Regions from separate parts of the Salipiger sp. D13 genome, predicted to be linked through region 1. Evidence: riboswitches for the same ligand, from Rfam matches in the RefSeq annotation. Region 1 holds a riboswitch; each other region holds the start of a gene.
What was found. Region 1 has a riboswitch for cobalamin ahead of D6860_RS11310 (energy-coupling factor ABC transporter permease). Riboswitches for the same ligand answer to the same signal wherever they lie in the genome.
Positions count from the first base shown of each region.

Region 2: it holds a riboswitch for cobalamin, as region 1 does, so the genes downstream of both, nrdH (glutaredoxin-like protein NrdH) here and D6860_RS11310 (energy-coupling factor ABC transporter permease) in region 1, are expected to answer to the same signal.
Region 3: it holds a riboswitch for cobalamin, as region 1 does, so the genes downstream of both, D6860_RS17470 (TonB-dependent receptor plug domain-containing protein) here and D6860_RS11310 (energy-coupling factor ABC transporter permease) in region 1, are expected to answer to the same signal.

Region 1 covers NZ_ML112595.1:112,053-117,057, reverse strand. Annotated here, with positions in the region: gene D6860_RS11325 (GGDEF domain-containing protein) at 1-25, shown strand, start outside; tRNA gene D6860_RS11320 (tRNA-Gln) at 108-182, shown strand; gene cobF (precorrin-6A synthase (deacetylating)) at 411-1,181, opposite strand; gene D6860_RS11310 (energy-coupling factor ABC transporter permease) at 1,244-1,918, opposite strand; cobalamin riboswitch at 1,989-2,142, opposite strand; gene cobA (uroporphyrinogen-III C-methyltransferase) at 2,175-2,894, opposite strand; gene D6860_RS11300 (cobyrinate a,c-diamide synthase) at 2,891-4,201, opposite strand; gene cobM (precorrin-4 C(11)-methyltransferase) at 4,194-4,994, opposite strand; gene D6860_RS11290 (cobalamin biosynthesis protein) at 4,991-5,005, opposite strand, start outside.
Region 2 covers NZ_ML112593.1:184,829-189,833, reverse strand. Annotated here, with positions in the region: gene D6860_RS09395 (homocysteine S-methyltransferase family protein) at 1-68, opposite strand, end outside; gene D6860_RS09390 (hypothetical protein) at 177-458, opposite strand; cobalamin riboswitch at 596-800, opposite strand; cobalamin riboswitch at 920-1,115, shown strand; gene nrdH (glutaredoxin-like protein NrdH) at 1,211-1,432, shown strand; gene nrdI (class Ib ribonucleoside-diphosphate reductase assembly flavoprotein NrdI) at 1,450-1,866, shown strand; gene nrdE (class 1b ribonucleoside-diphosphate reductase subunit alpha) at 1,848-3,980, shown strand; gene nrdF (class 1b ribonucleoside-diphosphate reductase subunit beta) at 4,096-5,005, shown strand, end outside.
Region 3 covers NZ_ML112611.1:12,652-17,656, forward strand. Annotated here, with positions in the region: gene D6860_RS17470 (TonB-dependent receptor plug domain-containing protein) at 1-1,665, opposite strand, end outside; cobalamin riboswitch at 1,810-1,996, opposite strand; gene D6860_RS17475 (calcium-binding protein) at 2,340-3,674, shown strand; gene D6860_RS17480 (hypothetical protein) at 3,999-4,901, shown strand.

The DNA.
Region 1 (5,005 bases):
TGGCCCGCCGAAGGCGGCGCTCTGAGGCGAGATGAAAAATCTGTATCTTTTTTGCGAAACCGGGGCTTGCGCCCCCCGGAATCGTATCGTAATACCCGCGCCACGGTTGGGGTGTAGCCAAGTGGTAAGGCAACGGTTTTTGGTACCGCGTACCGCAGGTTCGAATCCTGCCACCCCAGCCAGTTCTTCCTAACATACCGTGATGGCGTCACTTCTTCCCTTCGGGGCGGAAGAATGCCCCACTGACTGCCCCGCTCCAGTGGGCCCCTCTGGCGTGCTTTCATGCGCCTGCTGAGTGGTGAGGGAAGGCTTCGATGGAAGCCCCTGTCGAGGCGAGATCAGGGAGGGGGATGCCTAGAAAAGCCCAAGGTCTGGTCGCCTCAGCCCTGTTCCCGCAACGGGCCACCCGGCTACCGAGCGCGTCGCAGTTGCGACGCGCCCTCCGGGCAACACAGCCGCCGCAGCAGGTAGGTGTCCATGATCCAGCCGTGCCGGGCGCGCAGCTCGGCACGGCGCTCCATGATCCGGCCCCCGACCTTGGCCAGCGATCCGGCCTCGAGCGCCTGCGCCTCGGATCCGAGATAGGCGCCCCACCAGATCTGCAGCCCTTCGGGGTCAAGGCCCTGAAAGCTGCATTCGGCGTCCAGCATCACCACCACCGTTTCCTCGTCTTCCGGCCAGCCATGGTCGCGCAGCTGCCGTCCGGTGGTGATCTTGACCGGTCCGTTCACCGTGTTGAGCGGGATCGCGTGGGCCGCCGTCAGCGCCTGTATCGCGGTGATCCCGGGCACCACCCTCAGACGGGGACGGGGCACCATCCGTTCGGCGATCCGTAGCGTGCTGTCGTAGAGCGCGGGATCTCCCCAGACCAGCAGCGCCACCGGCCCCGGCGGTGCGCTCTGCATCGCGGCGACCCAGCGCCGGGCAATCTCGTCGTGCCATTCGATGACCCGTCGATTATAAGGCAGGGCGGGATCGCGCACCGGGTAATCAAAGCTTCGGACTTCGGCCTGCGCCCCCGAGGCCTCGATGATCCCGTATCGCAACGCGGCAAGCGCGTCCTTTCCCTCGCCCTTGTGGGGCACGAGGATCACCGTTGCATCGCGCAGCGCCTGCAGTCCTTCGAGCGTGACATGCGCCGGGCTTCCGGTGCCGATGCCGATGAGCCAGAGATCGTCCATCCGTGTCATTCCTGCATGCAAAAGCCGGAGCCCCGATTGAGGGGGCTCCGGCGGCAATGGCTTCAGGCCGCGTAGAGACGCGGGGTGAACAGGCGGGCGATACCGCTGTCACGGGCGGACTTGGCCGCAGCGAGGGCTGCCAGATCGGCCAGCGGCTCGATCAGGATCACCATCATGTAGGCCGCGCCGAAGGTGCCGACCGACGCCAGCGTGCCAACCGAAACGCCCTGGCCGTAGAAGGCCCAGAACGCGACCCAGGCGACAACGCCGCCCTGGTAGATCGCCGAGAGTTTCAGCACGTCCGCATAGCGCAGATCGACATAAGCGGTGCCCGGTGCGACGACGCGGCGGGCCAGAGCGGAGGCTGCGAACAGCGGCACCAGAAGCGTGGTGACGTTGACGAAATACATCGGCAGGTCGGTCGGCGCAAAGAACATCCCCTGGATCAGCAGGCCGAGCGCCAGCCCCAGCGCCGCAGGGGCGGTGCCCAGCAACAGGAACAGGGTCGAGCCGAGGATGAAGTGCACCTCCGAGATGCCCACCGCGAAATGCGGCAGCAGCTCGAAGAAGACAAAGGTGCCGATGGCCGCGAGAACAGTGCGCGGCAGCAGCGACAGTGCACCGCCCGCCTTGACGTCCTGGACGACCTCCTTTGCGGTATGGCCCGCCGCGCCCGCCGCCGTGGCAACCGCGAACATCATCTTGGCGCCGTCGACGACGCCGGGTTCGATATGCATTGATATGTCCTTTCTCGTTATGCTGCCCCACCGGCAGCGCTGGCCCCTTTGCGGGGCGGTTGAGGTGCCGAAGGGCAGGTCTCCTGACTCGCGTCTCACCGCGCCTCGGCCCTTCCCGGCAGGGTTGCCAGTGGGATGATCCTCGGCGCTCTTCGCTTACAGTTGCGGGGGCAGTCCGGGCCTTTCACCCGGTTCCCTGCGGCCGCGCATGGCGGCGCACCCTCTCGGCGGTGGCCCCTTGCGGGGCCGGGTCGTTTCACTCCTCTGCCAAAGGTCCGAACAGGATGAGCCCGGCCTTGTCGCCGGGCTCGTTCGCAAGCCGCGCGGCCAGGCTCGCGACGGTATGGCGCGAGATCTGCTGGTCGGGGCGGCTGACGGATTCCGCCAGCATCGCGGGCGTCTCGGGGGGCAGCCCCTCTGCGATCAGGCGCGCGGCAAGGCCGGGGAAGGTGCGTTTGCCCATGAAGATCGCCGTGGTCGCCATCGGGTCGGCCAGAGCCGCGATATTGGCATCCTCGGGCAGCGCGCCGGTCAGGTCGTGGCCGGTGGCGAATTGCACCCGCCGCGCGGTCAGCCGCCGGGTCAGAGGGATGCCCGCCGCTGCCGCCGCCGCACAGGCCGAGGGCACACCGGGGATGATCTCGTAGTCGATCCCGGCCTCCCTGAGCGCGGTCAGCTCTTCCTCGAGCCGGCCGAAGATGCCGCCGTCGCCGGATTTCAGCCGCACCACGCGCTGACCGACCCCGGCATACTCCACCAGCAGGCGGCTGACGTGATCCTGCCGGGGCGAGGGCCGCCCGGCACGTTTTCCGACGCCGACGAGGTCCGCCCCCTCACGCGCGTGTTCGAGGATCGGACCGGCCGAGAGATCGTCGTAGAGAACCGCATCGGCGCGGCCCAGGCGGTCCACGGCCTTGAGTGTCAGCAACTCGGGATCGCCGGGGCCGGAGCTGACGAAACTGACGAAACCGCTCATGACGGGGTCTCCCGGGAAATGAGGTGAAAGAAGGTGCCGGTGACGTTGCCGCGCACCGAACCCGTCTCGGGCACGGGCGCGCCGTCGGCGTCGCTGACGCTTGCCAGTGGTGCGTCGGGCTGTTCGAGAATGGTCGAGTAGTGGAACTCGTGCCCGCGCAGCGCCGCGCCGGGGGCGCTTCCGGGCATCGGCGCGCTCAGCACCGCGCGGCGATAGCCGAGGTGGAACTTTCGCTTTTCGTAGCTGGTCACGAGACCGAGCAGCCCGGCCATCTCGTGCCGCGTGCCCTCCTTGTCGATCAGCCCGGCGCCAAGCGCCATGTAGCCGCCGCACTCGCCATGAACGGGGCGGGTCTCTGCGAAGGCCCGCAGCCCCGCGCGGAAACTCCCGGCTGCAGAAAGCTGCCCGGCATGCAGCTCGGGGTAGCCGCCGGGCAGCCAGACCAGATCGGCATCGGCGGCAGGGGACTCGTCGGCCAGTGGCGAGAAGGGCAGGATCTCGGCGCCCGCCGCGTGCCAGCCTTCCAGCAGGTGCGGATAGGTGAAGGAGAATGCCGCATCGCGGGCAATCGCGATGCGCTGCGCCGGGGGGCGGGGCAGGGCGCCTGGAGCCGGCAGCGCATGGCCGCGCGCCGCCGCCCGGATCGCGCCAATGTCCACGTGTTCGCGCAGAAAGGCGGCATAGCCTGCGATGGCCTTGTCGAGGTCGGGATGCTCGACCGCCTGGATCAGCCCCAGATGCCGCTCGGGCAGCGCCAGATCGCCGCGCCGGGGCAGCACGCCCAACACCGGCAGCCCGGCGCGGTCCATCCCGGCCCGGGCCAGCCGCTCGTGCCGGGGCGAGGCGCAGCGGTTGAGGATCACGCCCGCAAAGGGCAGCTCGGGCATGTATTGCCGGAATCCCAGCGCGGTGGCGGCGGCGCTCTGCGCCTGTCCGCTGACGTCGATCACCAGCACCACCGGCCAGCCCATCGAAACCGCCGTCTCGGCGCTGCTGCCGAAGCCGCGCAGGCCCTTGGTGGCGACCCCGTCATAGAGCCCCATCGACCCTTCCGCGACGCAGATATCTGCCCCCGCCGCCTGCGCCGCGATGGCGTGCCAGAGCCGGTCGCCCATCGCCCAGCCGTCGAGGTTGAAGCTGTGCCGCCCCGCCGCCGCAAGGTGGAAGGCCGGGTCGATGTAGTCGGGCCCGGACTTGAAGGGCTGCACCTTGACGCCGTCCTCGGTCAGCGCCCGGAGCAGGCCCAGCATCACCGTGGTCTTGCCGGTCCCCGAGGCGGGGGCCGAGATCATCAGCCCGTCAGCCATCCTGCGGCTCCGGGGTCCAGTCCTGCCACGGGCTGTCTGCAGTTTGCGGCCTGTAGCGCCGGTCGTAGTCGGCGGCATAGAGGCAGCTCTCGGCAAACCCCTCGCCGCCGAGCGCCGGGCCGACGAGGATCAGCGCGGTGCGGGTGATGCCGGCGTCGAGACGGGTTTCGATGTCCGCGAGCTTGCCGCGAATGATACGCTCGTCCGGCCAGCTGGCGCGAAAGACCACGGCAACAGGGCAGTCCGCGCCATAAGCGGGTGCGAGGTCACGCACCACTGCGGCGATGTTCTGGATCGACAGGTGAATCGCCAGCGTCGCACCGGTGGCGGCGAAATTGGTCAGCGTCTCGCCCTCGGGCATCGAAGAGGCCCGCCCCGGCGTGCGGGTCAGCACCAGCGATTGGGCGAGGCCAGGCAGCGTAAGCTCGGCCCCCAGAGCGGCGGCGGCGGCGGCAAAGGACGGAACGCCCGGCGTCACCGACACAGGGATTCCTTCGGCCTTCAGGCGACGCATCTGCTCGCCCATGGCGGACCAGACCGAAAGATCGCCTGAATGCAGCCGGGCCACGTCCTGACCCCCGTCATGGGCCGCGCGGATCTCGTCGATGATCTCGTCGAGGCTCAGCGGCGCGGTGTTGACGATGCGCGCACCGGGCGGGCAATGGGCAAGGATCGCCTCGGGCACCAGCGACCCGGCGTAGAGGCAGACCGGACACGAGGCGATGATGTCGCGGCCGCGCAGGGTCAGCAGGTCGGGCGCGCCGGGACCGGCGCCGATGAAGTGAACGGTCATGTGTCCTGTCC
Region 2 (5,005 bases), on a different contig from region 1:
ATGCGCTCACGCGCCGCGGCCTGAAGGGCCTCGTAGCTTTCGGAAATCGGGAGCGAGAAGTTGATCATGTCGAACCTGCCTTTCGGAAGGGCCTACATAACCAACAGGCGACCCAACGATCAAACCCATAATATTCGCCCTTAACATGAGGCGCGCTCATGTTGTCGGTGCCGGCCTCAGAGCAGTTCCCGGCGTGCGCGGGCACCACCCCGGCGACGCGGGCGGGGCAGGGGCACGGCCATGGGGTGCGCCCTGCCGTCCAATGACTGCCGCACGAGCCCGGTGAAGACCGCGACCGCCGGGTCCGTCGTCTCGAACGGCGCGGCCATCGCCAAGGCGCGGTTGGCCTCGTGCGGGTAGTTTGCGTCGGAGCGCAGGAACATCATCCATTGCAGGAAGCCGAGCCTGCCAAGTTCCCGCGCCCGTTCGGGCGTCTCCGCCCGGCTTTGCAGTGTCATGAGTGTTCTTTCGAGAAGCATAGCGCCCTCCGCGCATCGCATGCGGGGACCGGACGTGCGGCATCTGGCGGACGGGTCGTCTCCATCTTTGCCTCCGCGCCCATGGCTCCCCGCCAGGGTCAAGGTGACTGCGGCGCGGAAGCCGCGCCGGAGATGGCAGGTCTCCTGACTTGCGGGTCGTCGCTGTTCCGAACCTTCCCGGACCCTTGGTCCAGTGGTGCGTATCGGAACCGCTCTCCGCCTACAGTTGCGGGGGCAGTCGCGGCATTGGGCAGTCAGCCCGCACCGCGTTCCCTTTTCAGCCACCCGTTTCCGGGCGGCACCATCAGGGCGATATTTTCCATGCCGGGGCGGCGGAGTCCAGTCTCTTGCAGGCGTCGGAAGCTGGCCCTGTCCTTGGAGGCCGGGAGTTATCGCGAGGAAAGATACGTCGATATATTGACAACCCTGCGCCCCGGACCGCAACATGCAGGTGCTTTGGTTCCCGCGAGTCACCTCGCGGGCTAAGAGGGAAGCCGGTGAAGATCCGGCACTGCCCCCGCAACTGTAAGTGGCAAGCCCCGGTCCGATCCACTGGTGTCAGCGCACACCGGGAAGGCGGACGACGGGGCGTTCGAGCCGCAAGTCAGGAGACCTGCCAGGGCATGAACGACGACCGCGGCGGAGGGCCCGGGCGCGTGGTGCGGCCTCACATGCGGGCTGTTCCCGTGTCCCTTCCGCCCGGAGACAAGAGACCGGCAAAGGGACAGAACATGAGCGTCACCGTCTACTCCAAACCCGCCTGCGTGCAGTGCACCGCGACCACCCGTGCGCTCGAGGCGCGCGGCATCGACTTCGACCTGATCGACCTGACCGAGGATGCGCAGGCGATGGAGATGGTCCAGGGACTGGGCTACCGTCAGGCCCCGGTCGTCGTGGCCGGCGAGGCACACTGGGCGGGCTTCCGTCCCGACATGATCAGCCAGCTGGGCTGAGCCGGGACCGCGCGCCGATGCCGGGCCTTGCCTACTTCTCCAGCGGATCGGGCAACACCGCCCGTTTCGTCGCGCGGCTCGACCTGCCCGCGACGCGTCTGCCGCTGCGCAAGGACGCGGCGCCGCCGGTGATGACCGGGCCCTTCGTGCTCGTCTGCCCGACCTACGCCGACGGAGAGGGCCGCGGCGCCGTGGCGAAGCCGGTCATCCGGTTCCTGAACATCGAAGCCAACCGGACCCTGCTGCGCGGCGTGATCGCCGGCGGCAACCGGAACTTCGGCGACACCTTCGCGATGGCCGGCAAGGTCATCGCGGCCAAATGCAACGTGCCCGTGCTCTATCGCTTCGAGCTCGCGGGGACAGACACCGACATCGCCCGCGTTCGCGCCGGGCTTGAAACCTTCTGGGAAAACAGATGCTTGACGCCAGCCTGACGCAGGGTCTCGACTACCACGCGCTGAACGCGATGCTGAACCTCTACGACGAGGACGGCAACATCCAGTTCGAAGCCGACCGGATGGCCGCGCGGCAGTATTTCCTGCAGCACGTGAACCAGAACACCGTGTTCTTCCATTCGCTCGAGGAGAAGCTCGGCTTCCTCGTCGACGAGGGCTACTACGAACCCGAAGTGCTCGACCAGTACCCGCGCGAGTTCCTGCGGCGCATCTGGGATGCCGCCTATGCGCGGAAGTTCCGCTTCCCGACCTTCCTCGGCGCGTTCAAGTACTACACCTCGTACACGCTGAAGACCCGGGACGGGAAACGCTACCTCGAGCGCTACGAGGACCGCGTGGTGATGAACGCGCTGACCCTCGCGCGTGGCGACGAGGCGCTGGCCATGCGGCTGATGGACGAAATCCTGTCGGGGCGGTTCCAGCCTGCGACGCCGACCTTCCTGAACGCCGGCAAGAAGGCCCGGGGGGAGTTCGTGTCGTGCTTCCTGCTGCGGCTGGAAGACAACATGGAAAGCATCGGGCGCGGCATCAACTCGGCGCTGCAGCTCAGCAAGCGCGGCGGTGGCGTGGCGCTCATGCTGACCAACATCCGCGAATACGGCGCCCCGATCAAGGGCATCGAGGACCAGTCGTCGGGCGTGATCCCGGTGATGAAACTGCTCGAGGACAGCTTTTCCTACGCCAACCAGCTGGGCGCGCGGCAGGGCGCGGGCGCGGTCTACCTTCATGCGCACCACCCGGACATCCTGCGCTTCCTCGACACCAAGCGCGAGAACGCGGACGAGAAGATCCGCATCAAGACGCTGTCGCTGGGGGTGGTGATCCCCGATGTGACCTTCGAGCTGGCGAAGAAGAACGAGGACATGTACCTGTTCTCGCCGCATGACGTCGAAAAGGTCTACGGCTGCGCCTTCTCGGAAATCTCGGTGACCGAGAAATACGCCGAGATGGTCGACGATCCCCGCATCCGCAAGAAGAAGATCAACGCCCGCGCGTTCTTCCAGACGCTGGCGGAGATCCAGTTCGAAAGCGGCTACCCCTACATCATGTTCGAGGACACGGTGAACCGGGCGAACCCGATCGCCGGGCGCATCACCATGTCGAACCTCTGCTCCGAGATCCTGCAGGTGAACGCGGCATCGGAGTTCAACGACGACCTGTCCTACGCCCGGATGGGGACGGACATTTCCTGCAACCTCGGCTCGATGAACATTGCCCGCGCGATGGACGGGGGCGACCTGGCCGCGTCCGTGGGGACGGCGGTCCGCGCGCTGAACGCGGTCAGCGAGATGTCGGCCATCGACAGCGTGCCCTCGATCCGCAAGGGCAACGAGGAAAGCCATGCCATCGGGCTTGGCCAGATGAACCTGCACGGGTTCCTCGCGCGGGAACGCATCCACTACGGCAGCCCCGAGGGGATCGCCTTCACCTCGGCCTATTTCGCCGCCGTGCTGTTCCACGCGCTGACGGCCTCCTGCGCCCTGGCGCGGGAGAAGGGAAGGTGTTTCAGGGGGTTCTCGGACTCCGCCTATGCCGACGGCAGGTTCTTCGACAAGTACACGACGCGCAGCTGGCATCCGGAGCTGCCGGGTGCCGCAGCGCTGTTCGAGCGCTTCGGCATCGACCTGCCGACGCAGGACGACTGGGCCGTGTTGAAGGCCGACGTGATGGCGCACGGGCTCTACAACCGGAACCTTCAGGCGGTGCCGCCGACCGGGTCGATCAGCTACATCAACTACGCCACCTCCTCGATCCACCCGATCACGGCGCGGATCGAGATCCGCAAGGAAGGCAAGATCGGCCGGGTCTACTACCCGGCCCCCTACATGGACAGCGACAACCTCGAGTACTACCGCGACGCCTATGCGATCGGCCCCGAGGCGATCATCGACACCTACGCCGCCGCGACCGAGCACGTTGACCAGGGGCTGTCGCTGACGCTTTTCTTCCCGGCAGAGGCCTCGACCCGCGACATCAACCGCGCCCAGATCTACGCGTGGAAGAAGGGGATCAAGACGATCTACTACATCCGGCTGCGGCAGGCGGCGCTGGAAGGGACCGAGGTCGAGGGCTGCGTGAGCTGCACGCTCTGAGCCGGGACTGCCTGCGGCAGGTGGGGGCGCTGCCCCCACGCCCCCGAGGTATTTATCAAAGAGAAGAAGAGGGGACGCGGCGCGAAGCCCGAGGCGTTCCCGGAGCGAGGACGAGATGAAGGACAGCGTGCAGGGCCGGGCGATACCGGCGGCGATCAACTGGAACCGGGTGCAGGACGACAAGGACCTGGAGATATGGAACCGGCTGACCGCGAATTTCTGGTTGCCGGAGAAGGTGCCGCTGTCGAACGACATCCAGAGCTGGTCGCGGCTGACCGAGGACGAGCAGCGGCTGACGATCCGCGTGTTCACCGGACTCACGCTGCTCGACACGATCCAGAACACCGTGGGAGCGCCGGCGCTCATGCCCGATGCGGCGACGCCGCACGAGGAGGCCGTGCTGACCAACATCGCCTTCATGGAGGCGGTGCACGCGCGGTCGTACTCCTCGGTGTTCTCGACGCTCTGCCAGACGGTGCAGGTGGACGAGGCCTTTCGATGGTCGGCGGAGAACGAGCATCTGCAGGCCAAGTCGCGGCTGATCCTCGATGAATACGACGCCACCTCGAGCCCGCTGCGCCGGAAGATCGCCAGCGTGTTCCTGGAGTCCTTCTTGTTCTACTCGGGCTTCTACCTGCCGATGCACTGGTCGTCGCGGGCGCGGCTGACCAATACCGCCGACCTGATCCGTCTCATCATCCGGGACGAGGCGATCCACGGCTATTACATCGGCTACAAGTTCCAGAGGGGCCTCGAGCGCCTGCCCGAGGCAGAGCGCCGGGAGCTGAAGGATTTCGCCTTTGCGCTGCTCTTCGATCTCTACGACATCGAGGCGCGGTATACCGAGCAGCTCTACGATCCGCTCGGGCTGACCGAGGACGTGAAGAACTTCCTGCACTACAATGCCAACAAGGCGCTCCAGAACCTCGGCTTCGAGGCGCTGTTCCCGGACGAGGCCTGCCGCGTGAACCCCGCGATCATGGCCGCGCTCTCGCCCGGTTCTGACGAGAACCACGACTTCTTCT
Region 3 (5,005 bases), on a different contig from region 1:
CGAGAGCCGCGCCCGGTCGGTGAGATCGGCGTGCAGCCCCAGCGCGAGGCTGTGCTCGGGCACCGAGGACTGCCAGCCGGAACTGTCGAGCGAGGCCGTCGACCAGCTGTCGGTCCAGGTGTAGCTGCCGTCGAGCGTCAGCCCCGGGCGCAGCTCGGTGCCGCCCGAAAGCTCGACCCCTTGCCGCGTGCTGGTGCCGTCGCGCTGGACGTAGGCATAGGACGTGTAGGAGTAGTCGATGATGTCCTCGGCCTCGATCACGAAGGCGGTGGCGCTCAGCCAGGCGGCGTCGCCCCAGCTTTTCTCGATGCCGATGTCGAAGCTTTTCGAGGTCTCGGGATCAAGCCCGCTGTTGCCGGAATAGACGTCGTAGAGCTCGTAGTTCGACGGCGCGCGGTAGCCGTTGGCGAGGTTGGCGCGCAGGCTCAGGTCGGGCCGGATCCGCCAGACGCCCGACAGCCGCCCTGTGGTGAAGCCGCCATACTCGGAGTGGTCGTCGTGGCGCACCGTCAGGCTCAGGTCGATGTCCGACGTGGGCTTCATGGTAAGCTCGGCGAAGAGCGAGTCGACCGTGCTGTCCTGTTCCTGCGACGACGCCGGGAAGGTGCCGAAGCGGGTGTTGTCGGCGTAATCCTCGATGGTGCGCTCGATGCCCGCGACCGCGCGGGTGGTGGGCGACAGGTCGAAGCCCGCCTGGTAGCGGTACTCGTGCCGGGTGCCCTCGTAGCGGTAGCGGAAATCGCTGCCCGAAGAGGTGCCTGTCAGCGTGCGGGTGATGTCGTACCAGCTGGCCGAGACCTCGTGGTCGAAGAGCCCGGTCGAAAACGACAGCGCGGCACGCAGGCCGTGGTCCTCGACGTCGGTCACGTCGTCGGGCGAGCCGTCGTAGACCATGCCGCTCATGGCTTCGTCGTAGTCGTATTGCGCTTCCTGCGTGAAGCCCGAAAGCTCGAGCTGTGCCGCGCCGTCGCCAAGATCGTAGGTGCCCGAGAAGCTCAGGCGGCGGGCCTCAAAGCCGTCTTCCTCGTCGTTGCCGTCGTTCTCATCGGCCGCCGAGAAGCCGTCGGAGCGGACGTAGGAGAGCGTGACCGCGGTCTCGTGACCTTCGCCACGGTTGAACAGCGTCACCGCGCTGCGAAGCGTCTCGTAGCTGCCGTATTCGGCGAAGGCCTCGGCGCTCAGCCCGTCGCGGCTGGCGCGCTTGGTGGTGATGTTTATGGCGCCGCCGATCGCCTCGGAGCCGTAGCGGGCCGACTGCGAGCCGCGCACGATCTCGATCTGGCTGATGTCGCCGGCGGTGAGCCCGCCGAAGTCGAAGGCGACCTGCGTGCCCGAAGGGTCCGACACGTCGATGCCATCCACCCGCACCGCGATGTTCTGCTGCGACACGCCCCGGATCGACACGCCGGCGTTGGTGCCCAGCGGCCCGTTCGAGCGGATCGACACGCCCGGCTGCCGCGCGAGGATGTCGAGCACGCGGGTGTCGCCGTCTTCCTCGAGCTCTTCCTCGGTGATGACCTCGACCGCAACGCCGGTCTGCAGCGGTGTCGTGGCCTCGTAGCCCACGTCGAGCAGAAGGGTGGGAAGTTCGTAGACATCTTCCTGTGCGAAGAGGGGAGCGGTGGTCAGCGCGAGCGCCGAGACCGAGGCGAGGGCATGTCTCATGCCTGTCTTCCTTTCCTGACCGATCCCCGCAAGCGGCAGGGCGGTGGTGAGATTTGTTCACGGAAAGGGCCTGTGGTCCCGCCGCGAACGATGCGAACGTCACCACGAACGGACAGACCGTTCCCCGTGGCGCGCCCCGCGCGAGGGGAGGGTGATCATCCTGGCAGGTCTCCTGACTTGCGGGTCGTTGCGTCGCTCGGGCCTTCCCGGGCTTTCACCCAGTGGCATGTTGCCGATGACGCTCGCCGCTCACAGTTGCGGGGGCAGTCGCGGGTTTGCACCGCGTTCCCTATTCTCCGGGGATGCCGGAACCAGAATGTCGCCGGGATACTGAAGCGGCGCCCGCCGCGCAAGAGACGTCTTGGGTGCCGGGGCGACCCGGTCCGGCGCATGTGTTCCGGCTGCACGGACCGGGCGCCCCGTTGCAGCGTCGCAGCGCTGCGTCGGGCCAGCTGTCGACGGCGCGTGAGTGATTCCCGCATAACGGGTATTTCCAACAAAAATTGAAATTTGATCAAATCTGAGAAAAGATTCTTTTTCTTGATCTGCAATAGGTTGTGTTGTGTCGCGAGGGTTACAGTTGAAAAACCTATATTTTCGGCGAAGCTTTTTCATATGCGGTGTTGCCGCAGACTGTGGAGGAGAAATTCGATATGCCAACTCAAGACATTACAGTGCGTGAGTATGTTGGTTCGCTGGCCAATGCGAACCTGCTGACCGACGATCCGACCTTGCTACTGACCGCCTTCTCCGGGGAGATGGAAGGCACATTGGCCGACAACGATGGCACGCTCGGAAGCGACGATACGCAAAGCACGTTCGAGGGCGACGACATCACCTATGTCGGCTCCGGCACGGCGCAGCCCGGGGTGGAGGCGCTCGGGGTGATCGTGCCACTCGGAACTCCTGTGCCGGTGATCGTTTTCGAGGCCAATGGCGCCACCTATTTCCACTACCCCGAGGGCGAGCCCTTCGTGACCGGGATCGTCGCCCTGATCCTCGATATCGAAGACACGCCGGGAGAGGTCTTCCCGAACCCCTACGAGGGGACCACGGCCGATGACATCTACGTCGGTGACTTCTTTGACAACACGATGACCGGCCGGCAGGGCGATGACCGCCTCGAAGGCGGCGGAGGCGATGACCGGATGTTCGGCGGTTCCGACGCCGATACGCTCTACGGCGACGAGGGCGACGACGTCATGACGGGCAACACCGGCGATGACGATCTCTACGGCGGCGATGGCGCCGATTTTGCCAGCGGCGGCAGCGGAAACGACTTCCTGGCAGGGCAGCTTGGCGATGACACGCTGTCCGGTGAAGACGGAGCCGACCGCATCTACGGCGGACGCGGGCAGGATTCCATCACCGGGGGCGAGGGATCGGACACGATCGCCGGCGGATACGAGGATGACACGATCTACGGTGAGGCCGGCGACGATTACCTGCTTGGCGACGAGGGCCGCGATACCCTGTTCGGGGGCTCCGGCAACGATACCGTCGAAGGTGGCGCCGAGGCCGACGAACTCTACGGCGGCGATGACGACGACCTGCTGCTCGGACGTGACGGCTCGGACCTGCTGCGGGGCGAGGACGGCAACGACCGGCTCTACGGCGGGCGTGGCTTCGACACGATCCAGGGCGGCACGGGGTCCGACACGATTGCGGGCGGCGGCGGCAACGACGCGATGTTCGGCGAGGCAGGCAACGACTACCTTCTCGGCAACGCTGGCGCCGACATGCTGTCGGGCGGTGGTGGCGACGACACGATGGTCGGTGGCGCGGGGGCGGACACCTTCGTGTTCAACACCTTCACCGTGGGCGAGACAGACCGGATCTCGGACTTTGAGGACGGTCTGGACGTGATCCAGATGAGGGGCGTCACCTACGACGACCTGACCATCACCCAGGACGGCGTCAGCTCCGAGATCTCGGTGGGCGGCCAGGTCATCGAGGTGTACGGCGTCGATGCGAGCGACCTGACCCAGGACGATTTCCTTTTCGTCTGAGACTTGGGGGCGGACGGCGCATCCGGTCGTCCGCCTCGCCTCCTTCTGATGCCCAGACTGAACCCTTCTTGATCGGACTCCAGGAGAGGTGCTGCGCGCGGTCGCTCCCTGTTCCAAAGAGACATGCGCGAGCTGCCGGATGCGTCACGCGGCACCGCCGCCACGCGTTCGGAAACAATCTGTTTCTAGGGCATTCGCGCTTTTGTGGCACGATGTGGGCAGCAACATGGTATCAAATGGGCGCGACGGACTGTGCCTCGATCCCCGGCCGCCGGGATGATCGCGCCAGCCGGAATGTGTTCTTGAGCGATGGGATTTACTGCAATGCCTGATTATTCGAAAGTTTTCACCTACGAGACCGAAGGACTTTCCTACACGGTTAGCCTGTATGAAGCAGATGGAAAATTCTACGCGGACATCGAAGTGCTCGACGGCGCCATGGACGTGAACGCCATCTACATCGGAGACGACGACTTCTCCGGGGACAGCGTGTCTCTCAGCGGTCCTCTCAACATGAACGGCGCCCAGCTCGACGGCGAGGCCATTCAGTGGGACGACGCCGAAAAGGTGAGCGACCCGGGTCTCGGAACCGAGGGCGAAGACAAGCAGTCCTATGTGTCGCAGGGCGATACGCTGACCCTCGAACTGGACGTCGATAGCCTCGACGCCATCGACGTCTTCGGCATCCGCGCAACGTCGACCACGACCGAAGAGGGGTCCATCAAGGCGGTTTCCGACGACCCGGAAGAGCCGGAGGAGCCCGGCGACGAGCCGACCTTCGAGAAGGTGTTCTTCGGCGTTTCCGCAGAGGGCGAGCCCGTGAACGGGATTTTCATCACCGGCGAGCCGATTGAGGGGTATCCCGACTCGCTTCCCGAGGGGCAGGAGGCGACCTTCGAGAATTACCTGAACTACTACGAGAACGAGATCGACGACGACGCCTACGACATCCCCTCGATTCAATCCATCGTCTTCTATGAGTTCAACGACGAGGGATATCCCGAAGAGCTGTTCAGCATCGAGGCGCCCGAAGGCGGGTTTGCCAACGCCGACGAGGTTCTCGACGCCTATGATGCGGCCATCGAGGCCGGCGCGCTCGACCTCTACGGTGCCGAGGGTGAAAGCCTCGAACTGATGGCCGCTCTCAGCCTCGACACCGACGAGGAGCCCGAAGAGGAGAGTCTCGAGGAGGCCGCTGCGCCGGAAGAGGACTTCGAACTGGCCTGAGCCGGGGCGCCGGCCACCGCCGCTTTGAGGCGACATCAAACGGGACCCGCGGATCTGATCGATCCCGCGGGTCTTTTGCGTTCGGCATGGCAGCTTGGCCAGCT